Synechococcus sp. PCC 7335: one gene and its partners. The protein of the gene in region 3 binds, or shares a complex with, the protein of the main gene of each other region. Links are inferred from orthologs where the notes say so. Each region holds a gene or a part of one and is shown on either strand. Other genes may lie near its edges.

Region 1 (2,901 bases), 2.1 Mb from region 3 along the record:
TACGCCAAATCCATAGCTCAAGTTTTCTTTGAAGCCAGAAGCAGTACCTGCCCGACCGATGTTACTGAACTGCGATTTACTAGAGCCACAAACGCTGCAGCGCCAGTCCAAGGGCAGTTCTCTAAACGGAACGCCCCGCGGGGTGTCGCTGCGGCTATCGCCTTTAGTAGGTTCGTAGGTATAGCCACAAGAGCGACACTCAAATCGATCCATCTCCTCAGGAGTAGGAGGCCCTTCTTCGGACCCTTCAGGCTTTTCTTCTTTAGATCCTTCGGGCTTTACCAACGGAATTATTTCCTCGACTGGAGATGATTCCGAGTCAGGATTAGCGGTCGGCTCAGTAGTCATGGGATTAAAACACTTGCCCGGTGTAGCGAACTGAAAAAATATGAAATATTTGTAAACTATTATTGCATAGAGTGGTTTTCTCTCAGCGGGCGATGTGAGGCAAACGAGCTCTTTTTTGCAGGCCACCAGGTGTTACTAGCGTTGCGATCGCTGATGTGATCGCTTAGTAACTACGTTATGTACATAGATTTCTGTCAATCCTGTTTTGGCGCAGATTTTTTGATAACAGTAGCAAAGTAAGCCACTGCGGTAGACTTAGGCCGCTACAATGAAAAAGATATTTGTCAACGGTTCAAGGCGCACGCTGTGTTTGTTTTAAGTGGATACGAGTACTTTCTAGGCTTTCTAATTATCAGCTCTCTCGTACCAGTAGTCGCTTTAGGCGCTTCCAAGCTATTGCGCCCGGCAAGTGCTGGTCCTGCGAGCCGGACGACCTACGAGTCAGGCTGTGAGCCTATCGGTGGCGCATGGATTCAGTTCAACATTCGCTACTACATGTTTGCATTGGTCTTTGTGATCTTCGATGTAGAGACGGTCTTTTTGTATCCCTGGGCGGTTGCATTTCACACGTTAGGACTTTTAGCGTTTGTAGAAGCGCTCATCTTTATCGCCATTCTGGTGGTTGGGTTGGTCTACGCATGGCGTAAAGGAGCTTTGGAGTGGTCATAGGAAAAGGTATGAGATCAGATATGCAAAATCCCTTGGTAGATCCAGGCGAGCGGATTATGAATCCTGCTGCCAAAACAGGTGTCACGCAGGATCTATCCGAGAACGTCATTTTGACAACAGTCGATGACCTCTATAACTGGACTAGGCTTTCGAGCTTGTTTCCCTTGCTGTACGGCACGGCCTGTTGTTTCATTGAATTTGCGGCGCTGTTGGGCTCCAGGTTTGATTTTGACCGCTTTGGTCTAGCCCCTCGGGCTAGTCCCCGTCAGGCCGATTTGATCATCGTGGCAGGTACAGTAACGATGAAGATGGCACCCGCTCTCGTCCGGCTATACGAACAGATGCCCAAGCCTGCTTATGTGATGGCAATGGGCGCCTGTACGATTACTGGCGGTATGTTCAGCGCTGATTCTCCAACTGCTTTGCGCGGCGTAGACAAGATCATCCCAGTTGATGTGTATATTCCTGGCTGTCCGCCTAGACCAGAGGCAATCTTTGATGCGGTAATCAAGCTGCGTAAGAAGATCGCGAACGAGTCTATGCAGGAGCGCGCAGAGTTCCAAGAGACACATCGTTTCTATACTCGCTCTCACGAAATGAAGGTAGTTGCACCTATTTTGACCGGGGAATATCTGGCTTCTAGTAAGCGGGATACGCCGCCGAAAGAGCTGATGGAAGCGATGGGAATGCCCGTTGAGAAATCGGCAGCCGAATTAGAAGGTGCAAACGTTAAGCAGGAAAAGGCGTGAGGTAGATGGCTGATACAGAGAAGAAAGATGCGGCTACAGAGTCAGAAGAGTCTGCTATTGTCGAGGCCGGGGAGGTCTCTACCTGGCTGAGTGAGCAAGGCTTTGGTCATGAGGTGATGGAGCGCGATCATGCAGGGATAGAAGTTCTTAAGGTTGATCCTCAGTTTCTGCTACCCTTTGCGACTGCGCTCTATGCCTATGGCTTCAACTATCTGCGCTGTCAATGTGCATACGATTCTGGTCCAGGGCAAGACCTAGTCAGCGTCTATGATCTAACAAAGCTAAGTGACGATGCGGATGCGCCAGCTGAGGTACGAATTAAGTGCTTCCTGCCCAGAGAAGATCCCCGAATTCCATCTGTATACTGGATCTGGAAGTCAGCTGACTGGCAAGAGCGCGAATGCTATGACCTGTTTGGCATCATCTATGAAGGGCATCCGAATCTAAAACGTCTATTGATGCCAGAAGACTGGGAAGGTTGGCCACTACGGAAGGACTATATCTCCCCTGATTTCTACGAGCTGCAAGATGCTTATTAGAGTATTCGGTTAGAACAAGAAAAGCTTGCTCCTAGGGTCTTCTGCGCTATGTAGAGGCCCTTTTTATAGGATTTTGGGGCTCTATTGCGAGAGCTAACTGCTAACTTATTAGCTTGTTTCAATCAAAGTGGTGACTCATGATGGTGAGCTAGGTGCAGACTACGATACATCTATCAAGGCAGCTAGAACAGTAAGAAAGTGAGAAATGTCACCGCGTAATTCGTGGCTAGTGTTGGCGCTACTGATCTTGGGATTAGGTAGTGTTTGGCTACTAGCTAGGGGAGTATCTACAGCCTGGATTGATGTTGAAGAACACGAAGCGGCTTCAGCTGAACTTAGTCGATCTGAACTTAAAAAGAACAAGCTAGATAGACTTGGCGCGGATAGCGTGGATAGCGCTTACGGCTACCAAAAGCGCTATTTCAAAGGTGCGATTGCCCACGTAGTCACCCAACCACCGACCGTCCAACTATCGATCGCTGTTGCACAAGAGCTTGCCACGATAGAAGCCTTTGCCGAGCGAACAAATGCCGACTACATTATCAACGGTGGATTTTTCGATCCTCATAATGGCAAAACGACCTCTCACCTTATCT
Region 2 (2,817 bases), 2.1 Mb from region 3 along the record:
TGTTCTCCATCACTCGCAAAAGCAACATCGGAGATAGAAGCCTCAGTTGGCAGCGCAATGACATCCCAAGGGTTAGTCTCTGTCCCCGAGAGGAATACACTGCTACAGCTAGTCGCTAGCACCGCAACTAAAGCTAACATCGTCCCTTTTCTTATAGCTCCTTTCACAGCCGTAGAAGCAGTTATAAGAAAGGACATTAAAACCGTTTGCATGACAACTCCAGCAAAAAATCAATCCGAAAGAACATAGTCGTACACTCAATATATGGACATAACATATATGGACACCGGACAATCAACACAATCAACTCAGTCAGCCGCTATCTATCATAAGCAACAGAACACTAGCTGACAGAACCTAGATACTTGCTCTACAAGCTAACTGGAGCGCTATCGCAATCCATACAGACTCAAGAAAAACAGCACAGCTAATCCCAAAGCGCCAAATATCAGCACGTTTTTCTGTCCAGGTGTCAGCGTGTTTACGCCAAATCCATAGCTCAAGTTTTCTTTGAAGCCAGAAGCAGTACCTGCCCGACCGATGTTACTGAACTGCGATTTACTAGAGCCACAAACGCTGCAGCGCCAGTCCAAGGGCAGTTCTCTAAACGGAACGCCCCGCGGGGTGTCGCTGCGGCTATCGCCTTTAGTAGGTTCGTAGGTATAGCCACAAGAGCGACACTCAAATCGATCCATCTCCTCAGGAGTAGGAGGCCCTTCTTCGGACCCTTCAGGCTTTTCTTCTTTAGATCCTTCGGGCTTTACCAACGGAATTATTTCCTCGACTGGAGATGATTCCGAGTCAGGATTAGCGGTCGGCTCAGTAGTCATGGGATTAAAACACTTGCCCGGTGTAGCGAACTGAAAAAATATGAAATATTTGTAAACTATTATTGCATAGAGTGGTTTTCTCTCAGCGGGCGATGTGAGGCAAACGAGCTCTTTTTTGCAGGCCACCAGGTGTTACTAGCGTTGCGATCGCTGATGTGATCGCTTAGTAACTACGTTATGTACATAGATTTCTGTCAATCCTGTTTTGGCGCAGATTTTTTGATAACAGTAGCAAAGTAAGCCACTGCGGTAGACTTAGGCCGCTACAATGAAAAAGATATTTGTCAACGGTTCAAGGCGCACGCTGTGTTTGTTTTAAGTGGATACGAGTACTTTCTAGGCTTTCTAATTATCAGCTCTCTCGTACCAGTAGTCGCTTTAGGCGCTTCCAAGCTATTGCGCCCGGCAAGTGCTGGTCCTGCGAGCCGGACGACCTACGAGTCAGGCTGTGAGCCTATCGGTGGCGCATGGATTCAGTTCAACATTCGCTACTACATGTTTGCATTGGTCTTTGTGATCTTCGATGTAGAGACGGTCTTTTTGTATCCCTGGGCGGTTGCATTTCACACGTTAGGACTTTTAGCGTTTGTAGAAGCGCTCATCTTTATCGCCATTCTGGTGGTTGGGTTGGTCTACGCATGGCGTAAAGGAGCTTTGGAGTGGTCATAGGAAAAGGTATGAGATCAGATATGCAAAATCCCTTGGTAGATCCAGGCGAGCGGATTATGAATCCTGCTGCCAAAACAGGTGTCACGCAGGATCTATCCGAGAACGTCATTTTGACAACAGTCGATGACCTCTATAACTGGACTAGGCTTTCGAGCTTGTTTCCCTTGCTGTACGGCACGGCCTGTTGTTTCATTGAATTTGCGGCGCTGTTGGGCTCCAGGTTTGATTTTGACCGCTTTGGTCTAGCCCCTCGGGCTAGTCCCCGTCAGGCCGATTTGATCATCGTGGCAGGTACAGTAACGATGAAGATGGCACCCGCTCTCGTCCGGCTATACGAACAGATGCCCAAGCCTGCTTATGTGATGGCAATGGGCGCCTGTACGATTACTGGCGGTATGTTCAGCGCTGATTCTCCAACTGCTTTGCGCGGCGTAGACAAGATCATCCCAGTTGATGTGTATATTCCTGGCTGTCCGCCTAGACCAGAGGCAATCTTTGATGCGGTAATCAAGCTGCGTAAGAAGATCGCGAACGAGTCTATGCAGGAGCGCGCAGAGTTCCAAGAGACACATCGTTTCTATACTCGCTCTCACGAAATGAAGGTAGTTGCACCTATTTTGACCGGGGAATATCTGGCTTCTAGTAAGCGGGATACGCCGCCGAAAGAGCTGATGGAAGCGATGGGAATGCCCGTTGAGAAATCGGCAGCCGAATTAGAAGGTGCAAACGTTAAGCAGGAAAAGGCGTGAGGTAGATGGCTGATACAGAGAAGAAAGATGCGGCTACAGAGTCAGAAGAGTCTGCTATTGTCGAGGCCGGGGAGGTCTCTACCTGGCTGAGTGAGCAAGGCTTTGGTCATGAGGTGATGGAGCGCGATCATGCAGGGATAGAAGTTCTTAAGGTTGATCCTCAGTTTCTGCTACCCTTTGCGACTGCGCTCTATGCCTATGGCTTCAACTATCTGCGCTGTCAATGTGCATACGATTCTGGTCCAGGGCAAGACCTAGTCAGCGTCTATGATCTAACAAAGCTAAGTGACGATGCGGATGCGCCAGCTGAGGTACGAATTAAGTGCTTCCTGCCCAGAGAAGATCCCCGAATTCCATCTGTATACTGGATCTGGAAGTCAGCTGACTGGCAAGAGCGCGAATGCTATGACCTGTTTGGCATCATCTATGAAGGGCATCCGAATCTAAAACGTCTATTGATGCCAGAAGACTGGGAAGGTTGGCCACTACGGAAGGACTATATCTCCCCTGATTTCTACGAGCTGCAAGATGCTTATTAGAGTATTCGGTTAGAACAAGAAAAGCTTGCT
Region 3 (5,905 bases):
GAAACCACTAAGACATTTCCATTTGTGTACTTCTCCTCTATCTCAGCAATGACTAAAGAAGCTCTACTGGCAATTTGAATTGTAGTCTCGCCCTCCGTTGGTGGATTCCATGCAGGTTCTCTTTGCCAGCGTATGTAGTCTTCAGCGTATTGTTTACAAACTTCTGCTTGCGTACTATCTTCCCACTTGCCATAGTTGATCTCTTTAAGACCCTCCCTTAATTTCGGCTCTATCCCTAGGGCGTCACACAGCGGTTTGGCGGTCGCTATCGTGCGCTTCATGGGGCTGCAGAAAATTGCCTCCCAAGGCTGCTGCTTGTATGCATCTGCAAATGCCTGTGCCATCTGCTTTCCAGGCGCTGTTAGCTCCGGGTCTAAGAAGCCGCAGAAACCACCCGTTTGACTATGAGTGGTTTCTCCATGGCGCAGAAAATAGAGATGTAGGCTCATTGAGAAGAAAATCCTGCTACTGGTGAATAGGTCTTTCTCAGCATAGTTAGGTGTTGGCCTCGCTAGATGAGAAATTCCCTAAACAAAGCGGACCTACACCTAATAGGGCCACTTCCAGTTCACCAGCTCTTCTGGGTCTGTACCATGCTCATGCGCGTAGCTTAAACATTCAATGATTTTGTTCTTCATGCGCTCTTTTACATGGCCCGCTGCCGATCCTAGAGACGGTACTCTGTCAATTACATCAATCACGAGGCCAAACCTATCAATTTGGTTATTAATGGCTAGCTCCAAAGGCGTATTAATATTGCCTTCTTCCTTGTAGCCCCGTACATGAATGCGATCTTGATTAGAGCGACGATACACCAGTTTGTGAATCAGCCAGGGATAACCGTGAAAGTTGAAGATGACTGGCTTGTCTGGGGTAAACAGAGAGTCAAAGTCTCTGTTTGATAGCCCATGAGGATGTTCGCCCTCTGACATCAGCTTAAACAAATCAACCACGTTGATAAAACGCACTTTCAAGGAGGGAAACTCTTCTCGTAAGATAGCAGTTGCTGCTAAAGCCTCCTGGGTAGGGATATCGCCACAGCAAGCCATCACTACATCAGGAACATCTGGCTCGGTACCACAGTCATCATTACTAGCCCAGTCCCAGATCCCAATACCTTTGGTACAGTGCCGAATCGCCTCATCCATCGGTAGATACTGTAGATGCTTTTGCTTGTCAGAGATGATGACGTTGATATAGTCAACGCTGCGAAAGCAGTGATCAGCGACTGAAAGTAGGCAGTTCGCATCTGGTGGGAAATAGGCACGAACAACCTCTGGGCTTTTGTTCGTAATGAGATCTACATAGCCTGGATCTTGGTGGCTAAATCCATTGTGGTCTTGCCGCCATACTAGAGAAGAGAGCAAGATATTTAGCGATGAGACCGACTGCCGCCAGGGGACGTGATTTTTGCAGATATCCAACCATTTGGCATGCTGGTTGAACATAGAATCGACTACGTGGGCAAAGGCTTCGTAGGTATGAAAGAGTCCGTGCCGTCCGGTTAGCAGATAGCCTTCTAGCCAGCCTTGTAAGGTGTGTTCGCTCAGCATCTCCATCACCCGGCCATCTCGGGCGAGGTTGCCACCGTCTTCGTCCTCTGGGTATAGCTCTGCCATCCACACTTTCTTAGTGGTATCGTAGACGTCTTGCAATCGATTGGAGGCTGTCTCATCAGGCCCCATTAGCCGGAAGTTGTTAGGATTATCGCGAAAGATATCGCGCATGAGCTGGCCCAACACTTTCGTATTCTCGTATTCCTCTACGCCGTGCCGTTCCATTTGGATGGCATAGTCTTGGAAACGCGGCATCTTTAGCGCTCTGCGGAGCAGGCCACCGTTGGCATGGGGATTTGCGCTCATCCGGCGGCTTCCTTTAGGCGCAAGCTCTTTTAGCTCAGGGACAAGTGTGCCGTTTTCGTCAAAGAGTTCTTCGGGCTTGTAGCTACGCATCCAGGCTTCTAGCCTTCGCAGGTGGTCTTCGTTGCTGTGCATACCGCCCATGGGCACTTGGTGCGATCGCCAGAAATCTTCTACCTTTTTGCCATCGACTTGATCGGGTCCTGTCCATCCTTTGGGCGATCGCAATACAATCATCGGCCAGCGCGGACGCTTGACATTGCCATTAACTCTTGCTTCTCGCTGGACTTCCTTAATCTTGATGATGCACGCTTCCATGGTTTCAGCCATCTTCCTGTGCATCTGGGCTGGGTCGCTGCCTTCTACGAAATAGGGCGTATAGCCATAGCCCCTGAACATATACTCCAGCTCCTCGTGGGAGATTCTAGCGAAGATGGTAGGGTTCGCAATCTTGTACCCGTTCAAATTCAGAACCGGTAGAACAGCGCCGTCACGAGCTGGATTAATGAACTTGTTAGAGTGCCAAGCGGTTGCGAGCGGACCTGTTTCAGATTCCCCATCACCGACCACACAGCAAGTGATTAAATCAGGATTATCTAAAACTGAACCATAGGCGTGAGAGAGGCTATAGCCTAGCTCGCCACCTTCGTGGATTGATCCAGGCGTCTCTGGGGTCACGTGGCTACCAATATCGCCCGGGAAAGAGAACTGCTTAAAGAAGCGCTGCATGCCCTCTTCATCTTCACTTTTATCTGGATAGGTCTCTGAGTAAGTCCCTTCTAGATATACCGGACCTAGTACCCCTGGCGCACCGTGACCTGGCCCGGCGACAAAGATCATATCTAGATCGTACTTCTTAATCAGGCGATTGCAGTGAACATAGGTAAAGCTCAAAGCAGGAGAAGCACCCCAGTGGCCTAATAACCTGTGCTTGACGTGCTTTTTGGTGAGAGATTCCTTAAGTAGTGGATTATCACGCAAATAGATCATGCCAACTGCCAAATAGTGGCAAGCCCGCCAATAAGCATCTATCTTGTTCAGTTCATCTTCGGATGGTGGCGTGATATCTAGTGAAGCAATCGACTCAGAAGATTGAGAGGAGACAATAGCAGTCATGGTGGTTCCTAGCAGTGGCAACTGTGCTTTTGCCCAAAGTTTATAAATGGTGTCTTGTTCTTACTGTGTCTTAAAATACTTCTACTTTCTCTGAGTACTGCTGCCATCTAAAATCTCTCAATGATTTAGATAGAGAATATCTAAGATGAAACCTGAGTATGTCAATAGAAGCTATAAAGCTCGAACAATACAATCCTTTTTGGACAGATATCTGTATAGCTCTGTAATACAATTTGCGCAAGACAAATGCAATTTGTCTTTTTCTATAAAGACAATACGGTTAAGATCTGATTCTTACTAGAGGTAATCTTTTATGTCTGCTAAATCGGAGAAAGCGGCCTATCAAGAAGCCGTTGAAGCTAGGGTTAAGGCATTAGATGCTCAAGTCGAAACGCTAAAAGCTAAAGCAGAGATCGCAAAGGCCGACGCAAAAGTTAAGTATCAAGCGCAGCTCGACGAGTTACAAGTCAAGCAAACTGAGTTGGCCGCTAAGCTAGAGTCTATGAAAGGCTCGGCGGAAAATGCTTGGGAAGAAATAAAGGTAGGCGTAGAGTCGGCCTGGAGTGAGCTTCAGATTGCATTTGATAAGGCGAAAGCAAAATTTGATGATGTGTAGTTGATAGCTGTATATAGAGATGACATAGAAAATAAGGAGATGACGCAAATTTGAAGTGTCATCTCCTTTTTCTTTACTTTATTTTCAGATGTTCTATAGCTTTCGCCACTTAGCTCTACACATTTTCTAGGGCTAAGACCCTTAATGCATGAAGAGCTAAGTGGTCAGCAACAGCCGTAGGCTTTGCCTTCTCGCAGAGTATGCATCCGGCCATTGCTATGTGTAGGATTTGTCTGTCTATCTATCTACGGAACCCATGATGATATCAATGCTGCCTAGGATTGGCATGATATCTGCTAACTTCACCCCTTTGAGTAAGTTAGGCAGAATTTGCAGGTTGTTGAAGTCCGCAGCGCGAATCTTCCATCTCCACGGGAAGACATTGTTTTCACCGATGATGTAGACACCGACTTCGCCCTTACCTGTTTCTACTCTGACGTAGTGCTCACCTTCAGGAATCTTGAACGTCGGAGCGATCTTCTTGCCTGCAAACTGGTAGTCAAAGTCGTTCCATTCAGACTTTGGACCGCCTGCCATCCGCTTGGCTTCTAAATTTTCGAATGGACCACCAGGCAAGCCTTTAATGGCCTGACGAATGATTTTTACTGACTCGCGCATCTCGTTGATCCGCACGATGTAGCGAGCAAAGCAATCGCCCTCAGTAGCCCACTGCACATCCCAATCGAGTTCATCGTAGCACTCGTAGTGGTCGACCTTACGCAAATCCCACTTCACTCCGGAGGCTCGCAGCATCGGTCCTGAGCAGCCCCAGTTGATGGCATCCTCTCGTGACATAGTGCCAACGCCTTCTACGCGGCGACGGAAGATAGGGTTGTCGGTGATCAGCTTTTCGTACTCATCAACTTTGGGATCAAAGTAGTCGCAAAAGTCTTCGCACTTTTCTGTCCAGCCGTAGGGCAAGTCAGCCGCGACGCCACCAATGCGAAAGTAGTTGTTGTTGATTAGACGCGCGCCAGAAGCGGCTTCCCATAGATCATAGATTAGCTCGCGTTCACGGAAGATATAGAAGAAGGGCGTTGTGGCGCCGCAATCGGCCATGAAGGGGCCAAGCCAAAGCAGATGGTTAGCAATGCGGTTTAGCTCTAGCATGATCATGCGGATGTAGCTAGCGCGCTTGGGTACTTCGATATCGGCTAGTTTTTCAGGCGCGTTAACGGTGATAGCTTCGTTGAACATGCCTGCTGCATAGTCCCAGCGGCTGACATAGGGGACGAACATGACGTTTGTCCGGTTCTCAGCAATCTTCTCCATACCACGGTGCAAGTAGCCGATCACAGGTTCAACGTCAATAACGTTTTCGCCATCAAGCGTAACGATTAGCCGGAGCACCCCGTGCATAGAGGGATGGTGAGGACCCATGTTGATAACCATGGGTTCGGTCTTGGTTTGCAGTGTCGTAGCCATTGCTTAGCAGGCGTCCTTATGCGTATTTCGTCAGTGGCCTTATTGTCGTACCTTTACTTTAAAGATTCAACGTCCAAAAGCACTAGTCTGCCCTGATTATACAGGCAGTGTCTATTCTACGTGTCACTTGATATGCCTGAAGATGTTACAGCTCAGCCTTTCTTTCATGTTCCTGTCTTGAGCGAGCAGGTGCTAGCAGGTCTGCAGATTGAAGATGGAGGACGATACCTAGACGCTACGGTAGGTGGCGGTGGCCATAGCGAGCTGATCTTGAAGGCCGCACGCAACGTTGAATTAGTTGCGCTTGATCAAGATTTACAGGCGCTATCGGCAGCGAAGAAGCGGCTAGAAGTGTGGCGCGATCGCACAACATTCATTCACACCAACTTCTCACGCTACGAACCGGGGGGTCGCAAGTTCGATGGCATCCTCGCTGATATCGGTGTTAGCTCTACCCAGCTAGATCAGGCCCAGCGAGGGTTTAGCTTTCGACAAGAGGCACCGCTAGATATGCGGATGGATAGTACGCAAGAACTGATGGCTAAAGAGATTGTCAACCACTGGGATGAGAAGGCGATCGCAGACACTATTTACGAATACGGCGAAGAGCGGCTATCTCGGCGAATTGCTCGGCGAATCGTTGAGAAAAGGCCGTTCAGCACGACCACAGAACTAGCCTGGGAAGTTGCTGGTGCATATCCAGCCAAGGCACGCCACGGACGCATTCACCCGGCTACACGGACGTTTCAGGCGTTGCGGATTGCGGTAAATGGTGAGCTAGACGTGCTCAAAACGCTGCTGGCAAAGGCGCCTGACTGGCTAAACCCAGGTGGGCGACTGGCAATTATTAGCTTCCACAGCTTGGAAGATCGAATCGTGAAGTACGCCT

What was found. Proteins that work in one complex are often made in the same cells at the same time.
Region 1: the proteins of S7335_RS19290 (region 3) and nuoB are in contact, whole or in part, in a cryo-EM structure (PDB 6KHJ), measured with the Thermosynechococcus vestitus proteins. The link is inferred for Synechococcus sp. PCC 7335 from one-to-one orthologs. Residues at the interface, in WP_011057128.1 of Thermosynechococcus vestitus: Pro17, His18, His19, Pro20, Ser21, Met22, Val25, Arg27, Met29, Thr31, Ile38, Asp39, Cys40, Glu41, Pro42, Val43, Ile44, Gly45, Tyr46, Leu47, His48, Arg49, Gly50, Met51, Lys53, Ile54, Asn57, Arg58, Pro65, Tyr66; in WP_011056552.1 of Thermosynechococcus vestitus: Leu46, Met47, Tyr48, Thr50, Ala51, Cys52, Phe54, Ile55, Glu56, Ala58, Ala59, Ile61, Gly62, Ser63, Arg64, Phe65, Asn76, Pro78, Thr89, Thr91, Lys93, Met94, Ala97, Leu101, Met123, Phe124, Ser126, Asp127, Ser128, Tyr129.
Region 2: the proteins of S7335_RS19290 (region 3) and ndhC are in contact, whole or in part, in a cryo-EM structure (PDB 6ZJN), measured with the Thermus thermophilus proteins. The link is inferred for Synechococcus sp. PCC 7335 from one-to-one orthologs. Residues at the interface, in WP_223903221.1 of Thermus thermophilus: Met26, Thr27, Asn29, Gly31, Pro32, His34; in WP_096411116.1 of Thermus thermophilus: Glu45, Ser46, Asn48, Pro50, Ala51, Gly52, Glu53.

What each region holds. Positions count from the first base shown.
Region 1 is NZ_DS989904.1:2,485,947-2,488,847, reverse strand. It holds nuoB (NADH-quinone oxidoreductase subunit NuoB), read left to right. Parts: upstream 1-1,037; coding sequence 1,038-1,766; downstream 1,767-2,901. Other genes in the region: S7335_RS10730 (phosphodiester glycosidase family protein), read left to right, coding at 2,511-2,901; S7335_RS10735 (NAD(P)H-quinone oxidoreductase subunit J), read left to right, coding at 1,772-2,305; ndhC (photosynthetic/respiratory NAD(P)H-quinone oxidoreductase subunit C), read left to right, coding at 655-1,017; S7335_RS10750 (rubredoxin), read right to left, coding at 1-348. UniProt on the Escherichia coli protein: NDH-1 shuttles electrons from NADH, via FMN and iron-sulfur (Fe-S) centers, to quinones in the respiratory chain. The immediate electron acceptor for the enzyme in this species is ubiquinone.
Region 2 is NZ_DS989904.1:2,486,513-2,489,329, reverse strand. It holds ndhC (photosynthetic/respiratory NAD(P)H-quinone oxidoreductase subunit C), read left to right. Parts: upstream 1-1,136; coding sequence 1,137-1,499; downstream 1,500-2,817. Other genes in the region: S7335_RS10735 (NAD(P)H-quinone oxidoreductase subunit J), read left to right, coding at 2,254-2,787; nuoB (NADH-quinone oxidoreductase subunit NuoB), read left to right, coding at 1,520-2,248; S7335_RS10750 (rubredoxin), read right to left, coding at 390-830; S7335_RS10755 (photosynthesis system II assembly factor Ycf48), read right to left, coding at 1-197. UniProt on the Escherichia coli protein: NDH-1 shuttles electrons from NADH, via FMN and iron-sulfur (Fe-S) centers, to quinones in the respiratory chain. The immediate electron acceptor for the enzyme in this species is believed to be ubiquinone.
Region 3 is NZ_DS989904.1:4,610,934-4,616,838, reverse strand. The notes cover bases 2,923-5,905. They hold S7335_RS19290 (NAD(P)H-quinone oxidoreductase subunit H), read right to left. Parts: upstream 5,017-5,905; coding sequence 3,829-5,016; downstream 2,923-3,828. Other genes in these bases: rsmH (16S rRNA (cytosine(1402)-N(4))-methyltransferase RsmH), read left to right, coding at 5,149-5,905; S7335_RS19295 (hypothetical protein), read left to right, coding at 3,289-3,591; S7335_RS19300 (phosphoketolase), read right to left, coding at 2,923-2,975. In the rest of the region: S7335_RS19305 (histidine phosphatase family protein), read right to left, coding at 1-449; more of S7335_RS19300, read right to left, coding at 549-2,922.